2 regions of the Terrabacter terrigena genome follow, and region 1 is predicted to be linked to the other one. Evidence: riboswitches for the same ligand, from Rfam matches in the RefSeq annotation. Region 1 holds a riboswitch; the other holds the start of a gene.
The links. Region 1 has a riboswitch for thiamine pyrophosphate ahead of thiE (thiamine phosphate synthase). Riboswitches for the same ligand answer to the same signal wherever they lie in the genome.
Positions count from the first base shown of each region.

Region 2: linked by a shared signal. The riboswitch ahead of ACFQ2V_RS07830 (ECF transporter S component) and the one ahead of thiE (thiamine phosphate synthase) in region 1 are both predicted to bind thiamine pyrophosphate.

Region 1 is NZ_JBHTKH010000009.1:92,694-100,367, reverse strand. It holds gene ACFQ2V_RS14555 (caspase family protein) at 1-133, shown strand, start outside; tRNA gene ACFQ2V_RS14550 (tRNA-Ala) at 325-397, opposite strand; gene ACFQ2V_RS14545 (histidine phosphatase family protein) at 481-1,134, opposite strand; gene rsfS (ribosome silencing factor) at 1,131-1,541, opposite strand; gene nadD (nicotinate-nucleotide adenylyltransferase) at 1,538-2,161, opposite strand; gene ACFQ2V_RS14530 (hypothetical protein) at 2,179-2,397, opposite strand; gene ACFQ2V_RS14525 (glycosyltransferase family 2 protein) at 2,627-3,754, shown strand; gene ACFQ2V_RS14520 (class I SAM-dependent methyltransferase) at 3,739-4,434, opposite strand; gene ACFQ2V_RS14515 (glutamate-5-semialdehyde dehydrogenase) at 4,482-5,765, opposite strand; TPP riboswitch at 5,878-5,989, shown strand; gene thiE (thiamine phosphate synthase) at 5,988-6,695, shown strand; gene ACFQ2V_RS14505 (FAD-dependent oxidoreductase) at 6,692-7,674, shown strand, end outside.
Region 2 is NZ_JBHTKH010000004.1:64,111-71,784, forward strand. It holds gene ACFQ2V_RS07820 (response regulator) at 1-389, shown strand, start outside; gene ACFQ2V_RS07825 (DUF4235 domain-containing protein) at 386-853, opposite strand; TPP riboswitch at 916-1,032, shown strand; gene ACFQ2V_RS07830 (ECF transporter S component) at 1,118-1,732, shown strand; gene ACFQ2V_RS07835 (ATP-binding cassette domain-containing protein) at 1,815-4,085, shown strand; gene ACFQ2V_RS07840 (hypothetical protein) at 4,141-4,674, shown strand; gene ACFQ2V_RS07845 (histidine phosphatase family protein) at 4,677-5,273, shown strand; gene mptB (polyprenol phosphomannose-dependent alpha 1,6 mannosyltransferase MptB) at 5,266-6,831, shown strand; gene ACFQ2V_RS07855 (hypothetical protein) at 6,899-7,435, shown strand; gene ACFQ2V_RS07860 (pyridoxal phosphate-dependent aminotransferase) at 7,544-7,674, shown strand, end outside.

The DNA of each region.
Region 1 (7,674 bases):
GGGGCCGGGTTCCAACCTGGAACGCGCGCTCAGCTCCACGAGGACGCGTCGGCTCGGACCCCGCGCGGGCACCGCGGCGGTCGCCGACTGGCGCACCGACTCTGTCTTCGTCGTGACGAACCGCCCGCGCTGACGGGCGGCGCGACACATCCAGAAAACGCGAAGAAGACCGGACGAAAAGCGTGTCCGGTCTTCTTCGCGTTGGTGGAGCTGAGGGGAGCCGTCGGCTCCGCTGCGCTCCGCCTCCTCCCGAGTCCCCGCATACCCATACGGAAAATGCGAAGAAGACCGGACGAAAAGCGTGTCCGGTCTTCTTCGCGTTTGTGGAGCTGAGGGGACTCGAACCCCTGACCCCCTGCATGCCATGCAGGTGCGCTACCAGCTGCGCCACAGCCCCTTGCGGGTGGCCGCTCCGTGAAGCGACTGCGTAACCATAGCGAATCGTCAGCGCTTCGCCAAAATCGGGGGCGGCCCTTCGAGTCAGACGTTCCAGGGCCCGAGGTTCCACCCGCTGATGCGCCACCGCGTCAGCTCGGAAAAGCTCTTGCCGGCCTCGACGAGCTCGATCCAGTGACAGTTGTCGAGGCCGCGGAACACGGCGTCGGACACGTCCTGGGCGAGCCCCACCAGGTCGCTCGCCGCGACCCGCGCGGACACGCCGTGGGCGACGACTACAGCCGTCTCGCCGGGCAGCAGCTCGCGCGCGACCTCGCGCAGGACGGCCCCGGCCCGCACCGCGACCTCGGCGCGGGTCTCGCCGGTGACTCCGCGCGGTGGGTCCTCACCGCGGTCGAGCGCGGCGACGAGGTCGGGGTACTGCTCCCGCACGTCGTCGGCGTGCATGCCCTGCCACTCCCCGACGTGCACCTCGCGCAGGCGGGAGTCGAGGCGCACCCCCACGCCGGTCAGCCCGGCGATCGCGTCGGCCGTGGAGGCGGCGCGCTGGAGGTCGCTCGAGACGATGAGCGCGGGGTCGTACGCCGCGAGGTGCGGAGCGGCGGCGGCGACCTGCGCGCGCCCCACCTCCGACAGTGCGGTGTCCTTGTGGCCCTGCCAGACGCGCGCGGCGTTGTCGACGGTCTCGGCGTGGCGCACGAGCACGATGCGCCGCGGTCCCGGCGAGCCCGGGGTCACGCCTTCTCGACCTCGTCGTCGGCTTCGCTGCCCGGCTTCACCGGCGCCTCGACGGTCGACAGGTCGATCTCGGGGCAGTCCTTCCAGAGGCGCTCGAGCGCGTAGTACTCGCGCTCCTCCTCGTGCTGGACGTGCACGATGATGTCGCCGAAGTCGATGAGCACCCAGCGCCCCTCGCGCTCGCCCTCGCGGCGAATCGGCTTGCTGCCGAGGTCACGCAGCCGGTCCTCGACCTCGTCGACGATGGCTCCGACCTGACGCTCCGACGGCGCCGACGCGATGACGAAGACGTCGGTCAGCGGCATCTGCTCGCTGACGTCGATGGCGAGCACCTTCTCGGCGAGCTTCTCCTCGGCGGCGAGGCCGGCGGCCTTGGCGAGCTGGAGCGAACGGTCTGCTGCGGTCACGGATCTCCTTGGGGCGTTGCCGACGACGGCGCCGGCACGGTGCCTGCGCCGGCCAGGTCGGCGGCATACAGGCGGTACTTGTTGATGTACTGGACGACTCCGTCGGGCACGAGGTACCAGACCGGCTCGCCGTCGGCGACCCGCTCGCGGCAGTCGGTCGAGCTGATCGCCATGGCGGGCACGACCTGGAGCGTGACCCGGTGCTCGGGCAGTCCCTTGTCGGACAGCTCGTGGCCCGGCCGGGTGACCCCGACGAAGTGGGCCAGCTCGAAGAGCTGCTCGGCGTCCTTCCAGGACAGGATCTCGGCCAGGGCGTCGGCGCCGGTGATGAAGAAGAGCTCATCGTCGGGGCGCTCGGCCTTGATGTCGCGCAGCGTGTCGATCGTGTAGGTCGGGCCGGGCCGGTCGATGTCGACCCGGCTCACCGTGAAGCGCGGGTTGGAGGCCGTCGCGATGACGGTCATGAGATAGCGGTCCTCGGCGGGTGAGACGTGCCGGTCGGCCTTCTGCCAGGGCTGGCCCGTCGGCACGAAGACGACCTCGTCGAGGTCGAAGAGCGACTGGACCTCGCTGGCGGCCACGAGGTGGCCGTGGTGGATCGGGTCGAACGTCCCACCCATGACGCCGAGGCGCATGGTCAGTGGTGGGCTCCGTCGGATCCGCTCGCCGTGCCGTGCGTGCCCTCGCCGCGCCGCGGCGCCTGCACCTTGTAGGCGGTGTTGCGGAAGCTCCAGGTCACGGCCAGCGCCACGAGGAAGAGGGCGAACGTGATGAAGAAGTAGGCGATCACCGGCATGGGAAGCTCGCGTGCGGCTTCCTCCCCCTCGGTGACGAGTGCGATGACACGATCAGACATGCGGCCAGCCTAGCGCCCGGACCCGTGCCTCGAGTCACCAGCCGCCCGGGTGGGCGTCACGGCGCCGCCGGCCTCCGCGGTCCCCGTCCTCGATGACCACCGCGCTCCTGCCTCGTCGGGCTCGGTCACGCCGGGCACGCCGCTCGCTGGGGTGTCGCCACGCGCGGGACACAGCCCGGGCACAGGACGGTGACAGCGGCAGCCCACCAGCGGCCGTACCCTTGTTCGCATGGTTCCTGAGTTGTCCGTGGTCATCCCGATGTACAACGAGGAGGAGGTGCTCCCCCTCCTCGTCGAGCGGCTCCGTCCGCTCCTCGACGGCATGGGCACGACCTACGAGGTGGTCGCGGTCGACGATGGCAGCAAGGACCTCACCGCCGCCCTGCTCCAGCGCTACCACCGCGAGTGGCCGCAGCTGCGCGTCGTGCGCCTGCGGGCCAACGCCGGTCACCAGGCCGCCATCTCGGCGGGGCTCGTCAGCGCGCTCGGCGACTACGTCGTCACGCTCGATGCCGACCTGCAGGACCCGCCCGAGATCATCCCGCAGATGCTCTCGGCGGCGAAGGACGACGGCGTCGACGTCGTCTACGGCGTGCGCAACGACCGGTCCACCGACACGTGGTTCAAGCGGGCGTCGGCCCAGGCCTTCTACAAGCTCATCGGCCTCATGTCGCAGACCTCCGCCCACGCCGACGCCGGCGACTACCGCCTCATGTCACGCGCGACCATCGACGCCATCAACAGCCTCCCCGAGCACAACCGGGTGCTGCGCTTCATCGTGCCGGCGCTCAACTTCCCGTCCGACACGGTCGACTACAAGCGCGAGGAGCGCGCGGCCGGCGCGTCGAAGTACCCCCTCATCAAGATGATCAAGCTCTCGCTCGACTCGCTGACGGGCTTCTCGACGGCCCCGCTGCGGCTGGCGACGTTCGCCGGCTTCGGGGGCGCGGTGCTCGCGGTGCTGCTCGTGCTCTACACCCTCATCTCGCGTTCCCAGGGGCACACCGTCGCGGGCTGGACCTCGACCGTGGCCATCGTCGCGGGCGTCGGCGCCGTGCAGCTCGTCTGCGTCGGCATCCTGGGCGAGTACATCGGCCGGATGTACGCCCACATGCAGGGACGCCCGACCTACTTCATCGCCTACGACTCGCTGACGGCCGACACCGGCGCGCACGGCCCCACCGACACGCCGCTGCCGGCGCAGCCGAGTGAGGCCCACATCCCCACGACGAGCCAGCACACCATGGCGCAGGCAGCTGCCGGCAGCGCCGGCACGGCTGGCACCGCCGGCACGGGAGCCGCGGCCAACGGTTCGGCGCGGGCCGCCGAGCCCGGACGGAGTCAGCTGCGCGGCTGAGCCCGCACGAGCAGGCTGACGCCCGGCAGCTGCTTGACCGGGAGGTAGCGCTCCGCGGTGATGATCGTGCGTAGGCCGAAGTTCACGACCGGGTGCAGGTCGTCGAGGTCGGAGCCCGAGCTCACCTTGCGCCGCATGGCCACGACCGGGCGCAGCAGCACGTTCCAGGAGCGGACGTCCGCGATGTCGAACCCACCGCGGTCGAGCAGCGAGAGCAGCCCGTCGCGGGTGTAGCGGCGCACGTGGTCGACCGCCTCGTCGTGGCTCGACCACAGCTTGGGGTCGGCCGGGACGGCGACGAGGTAGGTGCCGGTCGGCTTGAGCACTCGGTGCACCTCGGCGACCGCCGCGTCGTCGTCGTGGAGGTGCTCGAGCAGGTCGAAGGCCATGACGAGGTCGAGCGAGTCGTCGGCGAACGGCAGCCTCGTGGCGTCACCTCGCAAGGTGGCGAGGCCACGCCCGTGGGCGACCTCGGCACCGTCGGCGCCGTACTCGAGCGCGACGGCGTCCCAGCCGTGCTGACGCAGGACCCGGGTGTTGCCACCCCCTGCCGCGCCGATGTCGAGGGCGCGTCCGGGGGCCAGCCCCGAGATGGCCTTGGCCAGGAGGTGACGCCGCTCGCGGTACCACCAGTGGTCGTCCTCCAGCTCAGCGAGCTTCCGGACCTCGGTGCCTTCCATGGACGGACATCATGCCACCCCGTCGGCGCGAGCCGGTGAGGCGCCCGTCAGCGGGTGTGTCCGTCGCCCTCGACGACCCACTTGGTCGTCGTCAGCTCGGGCAGCGCCATCGGGCCGCGGGCGTGGAGCTTCTGCGTCGAGATGCCGATCTCGGCGCCGAATCCGAACTCACCACCGTCGGTGAAGCGAGTACTTGCGTTGACCATGACCGCAGCGGCATCGACCTCCGCGGTGAAGCGGCGGGCCGCCGCGCGGTCGTCGGTGACGATCGCCTCGGTGTGGCCGGTGCCGTAGCGGCGGATGCGGTCCATCGCCTCGTCGACGTCGTCGACGACGGCCACGCTCATCTCGAGCCCGTGCCACTCGGTGCCGAAGTCCGTCTCGCTCGCGAGGTCGTATGCCGCCCCGGCCGCCTCGGCGTACTCGGTGACCTCAGGTGCCACGTGCAGTCGCACCCCGGCGCCGGCGAGGTCGGTGAGGGCCTTGGGCAGGAAGTCGGCGGCGACGTCGCGGTGGACGAGCAGCGACTCGGCCGCGTTGCACACGCTGGGCCGGTGGGTCTTGGCGTTGAGGGTGATGGCCCGCGCCTTGTCGAGGTCGGCGGCGCGGTCGACGTAGACGTGGCAGACACCGACGCCGGTCTCGATGACGGGCACGGTCGACTCGCGAACGACGGTCTGGATGAGGTCGGCGCCGCCCCGCGGGATCACGAGGTCGACGTGGCCGCGAGCCGTCATCAGGGCGCGAGCAGCGTCGCGTCCACCCTCCTCGAGCAGCGTGATGGCCTCGACCGGAAGTCCTTGCGCCGCAAGGGAGTCGCGCATCGCTTGGACGAGGGCGTGGTTGCTGCTGGCAGCTGCCGAGCCGCCTCGGAGGAGCACGGCGTTGCCCGACTTCAGGCACAGGCCCGCAGCATCCACGGTGACGTTGGGCCGGGCCTCGTAGATCATCCCGATGACGCCCATGGGGACACGCACCTGACGGATCTGCAGGCCGTTGGCCAGCGTGGAGCCGCGGACGATCTCGCCCACGGGGTCGGGCAGGGCGGCGACGTCGCGCAGCGCCTGGGCGACCGCCGACACACGGGCCTCGTCGAGGCGGAGCCGGTCCTGCAGGCTCTCGCTCATGCCGCCGGCCCGGCCGCGCTCGATGTCCTCGGCGTTGGCCGCGACGATCGACGGGGTCGCGGCGTCGACGGCGTCGGCGAGACGCAGCAGCACGGCGTCCTTCTCGGCGCGGGACATGAGGGCGAGGCGGCGGGAGGCGACGCGCGCCTTCTCCGCGAGCGCCGTCACCTGCTCGACGACGGCGGGGTCGATCGTCTGGGACATGCCACCAGCGTAATTCGTGCTGCCGGAGGAGGACCGGTCCTTCCGTGGCGTGGACCGACGGGCCTGTCGTGGTCACCGGATGCGGACGGGGTCGCGATGTGGTTATGGTGGCGACGTCCTTCACGGGAGTCCGGCGCACCGGGCTGAGAGGGGGCTGACGCGGCCCTGACCGTCCACACCTGATCCGGATCATGCCGGCGCAGGGACCAAGGAGTCGCGTTCATGTCACGAACCAGCCGGGGCCTCGTCCCTGCACTGCACGTCCTCACCGACACCCGCGAGGGTCGCGACCCGCTGCCCGACGTGCGGGCCGCCGTGTCGAGCGGCCCGTGCGCCGTCCAGGTCCGGGCCAAGGACCTGTCCGACCGGGACCACCTGGCCCTCACCCTCGCCGTGATCGCCGTCGCGCGGCCGGCCGGCTGCCTCGTCATCGTGGACGACCGCGTCGACGTGGCGGTCGCCGCGGACGCCGACGGCGTGCACCTCGGCGCGTCCGACCTCCCGGTCGACCTCGTGCGCACCATCACGCCGCCCGAGTTCGTCATCGGGGCGACTGCCCGGGATGCGCTGACCGCCAAGGCCGCCGAAGATCTCGGCGCCAGCTACCTGGGAGTGGGTCCGGCCTACGCGACCACGACGAAGGCCGGGCTTCCCGAACCGCTCGGCCCGGAAGGCGTCGCCCTTGTCGTGGCGGCCACGTCCCTGCCCGTGATCGCGGTCGGCGGGGTGACGGCTGCCCACGTGCCGGCGCTGCGTGCCGCAGGCGTGCACGGCGTCGCGGTCGTCACCGCCGTGAGCGAGGCGACCCACCCGACCGCCGCAGCAGCCGCGCTGGCCGCTGCGCTCGGGTGCCCACCCACACCACCCACACCACCAGCGGCGCCCGGGGCGCCGCGGTCCGAGTCCAGAACGACTTCCACCCGCGCGTGAGCCGCTGGGCCGCCCCTGCCGGGGCGCGAGCCTCGGGCCGGCGGCAGGTCGCCGTGATCGGCGCCGGGATCGTCGGGCTCTCCTGTGCCTGGCGCCTCGTCGAGCAGGGACATGCCGTCACGGTCTTCGACCCGGACGTCGCCGGCGGCGCGACCCACGCGGCTGCAGGCATGGTCGCACCCGCGAGCGAGGCGGTCTTCGGCCAGGACACCCTGCTCGCGACGGGGCTGGCGGCCGCAAGGGAGTGGCCGCGGTTCGCCGCCGACCTGACCGGCGCCGGCGGACAGCCCGTCGAGCTTCGGCCCCGTGCGACCCTGCTCGTCGCCCTCGACGCCGACGACGAGGCCAGCCTCGCGCGGCACGCACGGCACCTCGAGCGCCGGAACTGCCCGGTCGAGAGGCTCTCCACCCGCTCGGCCCGCCGGCTCGAGCCGGCCCTGTCGCCCCGGGTGCGGGGTGCAGTGCGGCTGGCCGAGACCGCGGTCGACCCGCGTGTCGTCGCGCGCGCCCTGGCGCACGCCGTCGTCGCGGGCGGCGGGGCCGTCGTGCCTCTCGACGTCGAGCCCGTCGTACGCGCGGGGCGGGCAACGGGCGTACGCAGTCGGCGGGCAACGGGCGTACGCGTCGGGCCGGCCACCGCTGTCCGCGGCGTCACCCAGGGCACCCAGGGCACCCAGGGCACCCAGGGCACCCAGGGCACCGTCACCTACGAGGCGGACGTCGTCGTCGTGGCAGCGGGCTGGGCGTCCGCGCCCTTGCTCCGGGCCTTGGGTCACGCGGTCCCGGTCCGTCCCCTCAAGGGCCAGGTGCTCCGCCTCGACGCCACCCCCGGGGTCCTCGCCCACACGGTGCGCGCGACCGTGCGTGGCCGTGAGGTCTACGTCGTCCCCCGTCCCGGCGGCGAGGTCGTCGTCGGGGCGACGAGCGAGGACGTCGGGGCGAACACGTCGGTGACGGCAGGCGCCGTGCACGACCTGCT
Region 2 (7,674 bases), on a different contig from region 1:
TGCGCGCCGGCGCGGCCGGCTTCCTGCTCAAGGACGCCGGTCCGGCGGAGCTTCTCGCCGCGATCCGGGCCGTCCACACCGGCGACGCCGTGGTCGCACCCGGCCCGACCCGGCGCCTGCTCGACCGCTTCCTGCCGGTGCTCGCGACCCCCGCGCGGCCGACAGGCGCCGAGCGGCTCGACCTGCTCACCGAGCGCGAGCGCGAGGTGCTCGAGGCGGTCGGCCGCGGCCTCAACAACACCGAGATCGCCGCGGCGTTCTTCGTCGCCGAGGCCACGGTCAAGACGCACATCGGGCGCATCCTCTCCAAGCTGGGACTGCGCGACCGCGTGCAGATGGTCGTGCTCGCGTACGAGACGGGGCTCGTGCGCGTGGGCGAGGCCGGCTAGCGCTTGCCGGTGGCCTTGTCGATGGCCTTCTGGGTCGCCTTCTCGGCCTTGGCCTTGGCCTTGGAGAGCTTCCTGGCGGCCTTTTTGTCGGTGGGCTTGACCTGGTCGTCCTCGAGCGCCTTGGGCAGGTGGCCGGTCGAGTGGCGGTAGTAGGTGGCGGCCCCGCGCTCGGCGGCGACGCGGGCCGCGGACACGGCCATCGACGAGATCGCGGTGAAGAGGATGACGTCGCGGGTGCGCTCGCGCTCGTAGTCACCCTTGACCGGCACGTTGCGCCCGGTCGCGAGCTTCCAGCCCTTCTGCGCGGCGTCGGTGGCGAGCTTCGTCGCGACGAGCGTCGTGCCGACGCTGAGGATCTTCCAGACCGGGCCGCCCATCGGCGTGCGGGGCGCGGCGGCGGCCTTGGCCTTCTCCTTCGAGCGGGAGAGCTGTTTGGCGGCCTTCTTCGAGTCCTTGGAGCCCATGGCGTGACTGTACCCATGGCGGCCGGAGTAGAGTCACCCCCACAACTGAACAGCACCACCACCCATCACGACAGGGGAGCGCGAGACGCGCTGAGAGTGCGGCAGCCCAGACGGCCGAGCCGCAGACCCTCGAACCTGCTCCGGTTAGCACCGGCGAAGGAAGTCGGTATTTCTCAGGTCACCTGACGGCCCACGCCGTGCGGCGTGCCCGTCGCGGTGCCCTCCCCCAGGTATCCACCCCTACTGGAACCCGGGAGACCCATCATGACCAGCACCATCACCGCCACCGGTCCGCTGACCCGCTGGCGCACCATCGACCTGCTCACCTGCGCCTTCCTCGGTGTCGCCTTCGGCGTCGCCTACTGGGCGTGGGGCCTGGTCTACGCAGCACCGTCGGCCGCCGTCTCGGCCGGCTTCCCGCCCCTGGCCGCGCTCTTCAGCTGGCCGTGGCTCGTCGCCGGCATCGTCGGCATGCTCATCATCCGGCGCCCCGGGGCCGCGGTCTTCACCGAGCTGCTCGCTGCCGTCGTGTCGGCGCTCATCGGCACCCAGTGGGGCCTGACCACCCTCGTCTCGGGCCTCGTCCAGGGGCTCGGAGTCGAGCTCGGCTTCGCCGCCTTCGGGTATGCCGTCTACCGCTGGGCGCCGCTGCTGCTCGGCGGCTTCCTCGGCGGCGCGTTCGAGGCCGTCTACGAGTGGTACTCCTACTGGACCGACTGGACGTGGGACTACAAGATCGCCTACCTGCTGCTGCTCGGCGCCTGCGTCGCGGTGCTCGGCTCGCTGCTCTCGGTCGGCCTGACCCGCGGGCTCGCCACGGTCGGCGCCCTCAACCCGTTCCCGCCGGGCCAGGAGGTCCGCGAACAGCGTGCCGTCTGACCCGGTCGAGGTGGACCCGAAGGTGAGACCACACGTCGAACACCTCCGGCCGGGGTCGCACGTAGTGCGCTCCGGTGCCGCGGTGCACGTCGAGAACCTGACGTGGCGGCCCTTCGGGCGCTCGCGTCCGGTCCTCGACCGCCTCGACCTGACCGTCGGTCCCGGCGAGCGGGTGCTGCTCGCCGGGCCGAGCGGCTCGGGCAAGTCGACCCTGCTGCGGGCGGTGGCCGGGCTGCTGCTCACCGCCGACTCGGGCGAGCTCTCGGGTGAGGTGACCGTGGGCGGCGCTGCGCCGCAGGCGGTTCCGGGCTCGGTGGGGCTCGTGCTGCAGGACCCGGGCGCGGGCGTCGTCGCCTCGACGATCGGCCGCGACGTGGCCTTCGGTCTCGAGAACGTGCAGGTACCGGCACCCGACATGCCCACCCGGGTGCGCGCGGTTCTCGACGAGGTCGGCCTGACGATGTCGCCGCAGAGCTCTCCCGCAACGCTCAGCGGGGGCGAGTCCCAGCGGCTCGCCCTCGCCGGGGCGCTCGTCATGGAGCCGTCCGTGCTGCTCCTCGACGAGCCGACGGCGATGCTCGACGCCGACACGGCAGCGGGCGTGCGCGCCGTCGTCGCCGAGGTCGTGGCACGGCGCGGGCTCACCCTCGTCGTCGTCGAGCACCGGCTCGACGGATGGCTCGACCACGTCGACCGGCTCGTGGTGCTGGACGCCGCGGGCAGGGTCGTCGCCGACGGCGATCCCCGCCAAGTGCTGGCAGACCATGCTGACTCGCTTGCCGCACAAGGGATCTGGGTGCCCGGCGTGCCCGATCCCGAGCCGCTCGACATCGCCTTGGTGCCGGCCCGCGGCGGCGCGGCCGGACGGGTCGCGGACGGCCAGGTCGTCGCTGCCGCCATCGACGTGCGGGTCGAGCACACCACCAGGCGGCTCGGCGAGCCGTCGCGCTCCACCGTCGCCGTCGACGGCGCCGACCTCGACGCGCGCGCCGGCCGAACCGTGGCCCTCGTCGGTCCGAGCGGCGCCGGCAAGTCCTCGCTGATGTCGGCGCTCGGTGGCCTCGTGGCCCCCACCGGCGGCACCGTCGAGCTGGCCCTGCCGCTGACCCCCGCCGAGTCGGGCGACCATGGCGCCGCCCGCGACCGCGTGGCGCCGCCGCACGAGTGGGCCTCCACGCACCTGGCCCGGGCCGTCGCCTGGGTGCCGCAGCGCGCAGCGACGAGCATCATCGGCCGCACCGTGCGCGACGACGTGCTGACCACCCCGTTGGCGCTGGGTCACGACCGCGAGGCCGCCGGCCGGCGCGCCGACGCGCTGCTCTCGGCCCTGGGCCTTGCACACCTCGCCGCGGTGGACCCGCGCCAGCTCTCGGGCGGCGAGCAGCGCCGTCTCGCGATGGCCTCGGCCGTCGCCCACGGGCCGGCCCTCGTCCTCGCCGACGAGCCGACCGTCGGCCAGGACCGGCTCACGTGGGCCGCCGTCGCAGGCGTCCTCGCCGCCGCGCGCGACGAGGGCGCGGCCGTGGTCGTCACCACGCACGACCCGGGAGTCGTCGACGACGCCGACCGCGTCGTCGGCCTCGAAGCCCCGACCCAGCCGTCGCCCGAACCCGAGCCCGAGCGGCGCCCCCTGCTCGCCCGGGTCGGCTCGCTCGCGCTGCTGGCCACGGCGCTGTGCGTGCTGCCCCTGCCCGGCCTGCTCGACACCTGGCGCCAGGGGCTCGCCGTGCTGGGCGTCGAGGTGATGCTCGGACTCGTCGGACTGCTCGCCCCCGGGCGTGGCCGAGCGCCGCAGGGGCGCCTGCAGGGCGTCCTGCGGCGGCTCGCCCCGGCCGCGCTCGCGGTCCTCGGGGTCGCGTGGTCCGCCTGGCTGCTCGGCGGGCGCGACCTCGAGGTGGCGGCCGGCGCCGCGCTGCGCGTCCTCTGCCTGCTCGTGCCGTCGGCGGTCGTCGTCGGATTCCTCGACCCCGAGCAGCTGGGCGACCACCTGGCGCAGCGGCTGGGGCTGCCGGCCCGGCCGGTCGTCGCGGCGACGGCGGCACTGCAGCGCGTCCAGGCCTTCGACACGCTCTGGGCCGAGCTCATGACCACCCGTCGGGTGCGCAGCACCCGTGCCGACCGCGGCCCCGTCGCCCGCGGCCGGGAGGCGGTCGTCGTCACCGGCGGCCTGCTCGTCGGCGCGCTCGGACAGGCCACCACCCTGGCTCTCGCCATGGACGCGCGTGGTTTCGCCGGCGCCACCCGGCGCACGTGGGCCGGGCCCGCGCCGTGGCGCCTGCCCGACACGCTCGCACTCACGGCCGGGTTGCTCGTGGTCGTGGCTGCCGTCGCGGCACGGCTGACGCTGCCCTGACCCCCCGCGGGGCACAATGGGCGGCGCACACCTCGCGACAGGAAAGGGGCCACCCGTGCCCATGCCAGGCCGAACCCGGGCGCTCGCCGTCACCCGCGCCCCTCGTCCCACTGCGCGCGCGGCCCGCGCCCTGGCGCTCGGACTGGCCCTCCCGACCCTCGCGACGCTCGCTGGCTGCGGCCAGCCGACCCCCGCGTCGCCCGACGACTCCGTCGCGCCGACCGTCAGCGTCGCCGTGCAGCCGACGATCACGGCCGAGACCCCCGACGACGACGCCGCCGACCCGTCCGCGGAGCCGACCGACGGCGGACTCTTCGACGCCTCGTCGAGCCTCAGCGGCGCGACCTGCGAGCCGACCGGCGACTCGTGGAGCTTCACCGGAACGCTGACGAACTCCGACACCGAGGAGCACACGTTCACGGTGGCCGCCTTCATCGTCAAGGTCTCCGACGGCTCCGACGTCGCCAGCAAGGAGCTCGACGTCAAGCTCGCCCCGGGCGCGAGCGCCCCGGTCGCGATCCGCAACTTCCACACGGGCCCCAAGACCGGTGTCGAGTGCCTCAACGGCGTCACGGTCAAGGGCCTCTGACGGTGCGCCTCTTCCTCGTGCGCCACGGGCAGACCCACGCCAACGTCGCACGGCAGCTCGACACGGCCGTGCCCGGCCTCGACCTCACCGACGAGGGCCGCGAGCAGGCGCGGGCCCTCGCCGACCGCCTCGGTGGCGAGGACCTCGGCGCGATCTACACCTCCGATCTCGTGCGCACCCAGCAGACGGCCGCACCCCTGGCCGAGCTGCTCGGGCTCGAGATGGTCGTGCTGCCCGGGCTGCGCGAGATCCAGGCCGGCGACTGGGAGATGACGACGGACTGGCAGCCGTACGTCGACGCCGTCGTCCGCTGGCGCGACGACCCGCAGCACATGATCCCCGGCGGTGACAGCGGCGCCGGCTTCATGAGCCGCTACGACGCGGCGATCGCCCGCATCGCCTCCGACGGCCACGAGTCCGCCGTCGCCGTCAGCCACGGTGCGGCGATGCGGGTGTGGTGCAGCGCCTCGCTCGGCCTGCCCGCCGACTTCTTCGAGGAACGCCGTCTCGACAACACGCACGTGGTCACCATGGAGGGCGACCCCGCCACCGGCTGGAGCCTGCTCGCATGGGGCGACGAGCCGGTCACCCATGGCTGAGCCCGCGTCCGGCACCGGTCGGGCGTCCCGGGTCGACCGCGGCCCGACCCCCGGCGTCTGGCGCTGGGTCGGCTGTGCCGGAGCCGTCGCGCTGGCGGCTGCCTCGTGGGGCGCCGGGGCACTGCCCCGACCCAACACGGGCATCCTCTGGCCCGGCATCGCGTGGTCGACGCCCAAGGGCGGTTCCCCGCTGCTCGCGTCCGTCTGCGTGCTAGCCCTGCTCGCGCTGGTGGTCGCCTGGTGGAAGCTGCGGTCGGCGCCGGTGCCGGTGCGCTGGTGGTGGGTCACCGTCGTTCTGTGGTTCGCCCCGCTCCTCCTCGCCATGCCGCTCTACAGCCGCGACCTCTACTCGTATGCGGCCCAGGGCCTGCTCTGGGACCAGGGGCTGAACCCGTACGAGCACTCCGTCCGCGAGCTCGACTCGCCGTGGCGGGCCTCCACCGCACCCACGTGGCTCGACAGCCCGACGCCCTACGGCCCGGTGTGGCTGCTGCTCGCCCGGGCCGTCGCCTCCGTGTCGGGCGAGCTGTGGGTCGCGCTCCTGCTGCTCCGGCTGCTCGCGGTCGCCGGAGTCGTCGTGCTCGCGTGGGCCGTCCCCGACGTCGCGCGGCGCCTGGGCTGGTCGCCGGTGCGCGCGACGTGGCTCGGGGTGGCCACGCCGCTCGTCGGCGCCCACTTCGTCGGGGGTGCGCACAACGACGCGCTCATGGTCGCCGCCGTGCTGGGCGGTCTGGCGCTCGCTCTGAGGGGCCGGTTCGTCATCGCCTGCGTCGTCATCGCGCTCGGAGCCATGGTCAAGGTGACGGCGGTCATCGCCCTGCCGTTCGTGGCGATCCTGTGGGCCCACCACGTCGCGACGGCACGCACACCCGAACCGCGCGAGACGGCATACCGTTGGGGTGGGGTCGTCCGGGCGGGAGTCCTGACACTGCTCTGCGCGGGCGTGCCGATGGCGCTCGGCGGCGCCGTCACCGGGCTCGGGTTCGCGTGGCTCAACCCGACGTCGACGCCGGGCAGGAACGAGCAGTGGACGTCGTTGCCCACCGCGTCCGGCATCGCGGTGGGGGCTGTCGGGCACCTGTTCGGCCACGACGAGTGGCGTGACACGGGCATCACCGTCGCCCGCGCCGTCGCGCTCGTCGTGCTCGCGCTGCTGCTCGTCGTCGTCTGGCTCGCCGCCCTCAAGCCCGCCCACGGCGCCGACCCGGAGGCCCGGCTCCGGCCCGTGCGCGGCATCGCCTGGGCGATGCTCGCCGTCGTCGTGCTCGCCCCGGTCTTCCTCGGCTGGTACTACCTCTGGATGCTCCCGGTCTTCGCCGTGTCGCTCGGCGACCTCTGGGCCGACCGGCTCGAGCGGCCCCTGGCCGTCGTGGCGACCGCCGCCTGCTTCGCGACCCTCCCCGAGGGCTACAGCCTCGGCCTCACGACGACCGTCGTCGGGGTGCCGTTCGCGCTCGTCGTCGCGGTGCTGCTCGTCCGCCGTGGGCTGCGCACCGCGCGCCGGGCCGACTGGCGCCACCTGCTCGACCTGAACCGCCCGCTGCTGCCACGGCCCTGAGTCACGGAACGGCGACAGGTTGACGGCGGTCCTTCCGGCCCGCCACCGCGTGTCCCACACTGTCCCGGTGAGCGACTTCGGCTTCGTCGACGAGGCCCGGCCCGACCGCGCGAGACCCGCGCGGGCGAGCCCGGCCGGCCGTCCGTCGCCGCCCCCGACCCGGCGCGTCGCCAGCCCCTTCGCGGTCGCGTTCGTCGTCGTCCTCGTCGGGCTGCTCGGCTTCATCGCGTGGGCGTGGTCGGGGCGACTGCACACCGACGACGTCGCGGCCTGGAGGGCCGTGGCGGGGGAGGTCGAGGTGCTCGACCGCAGCCTGACCCCGCTGGGGCACAGTGAGATCGCGCCGTGCCGCGACTCCACCGACGGCCGCGTCACCCGCACCTACCCACCGTCGACGGGACCCCAGGCGGCCGAGCTCGTCGGCTTCCTGACGCAGAAGGGATGGAACCAGGTCGCGGCCACGCCGCCCGCCTACGCGCGGCTCACCCGCACCTTCGTCGGGCACGAGGTCAGCGTGGAGGTGGCCGCCAGGGACGGGGCCTCGCTCGTCGACTCCCTCACGGCCTCCAGCCCCGCCTCGGCCTTCGGCTGCCTGCTGCACTGACGCCGCCGGGCGACCCACGGGCGCCGTGAGACGGACGTCACCGAAGCGGCGGGCCACATGCTGGGAATTGCGCGGTCGGCGGCATACGGGAGTGCGACGCTTGTCCTCATGCGCAAGGTGACCCAGAGCAAGAAGCTGCAGAACGTCTGCTACGAGATCCGGGGTCCCGTGCTCGCCGAGGCCAAGCGGCTCGAGGAGGAGGGCCACCGCATCCTCAAGCTCAACATTGGCAACCCGGC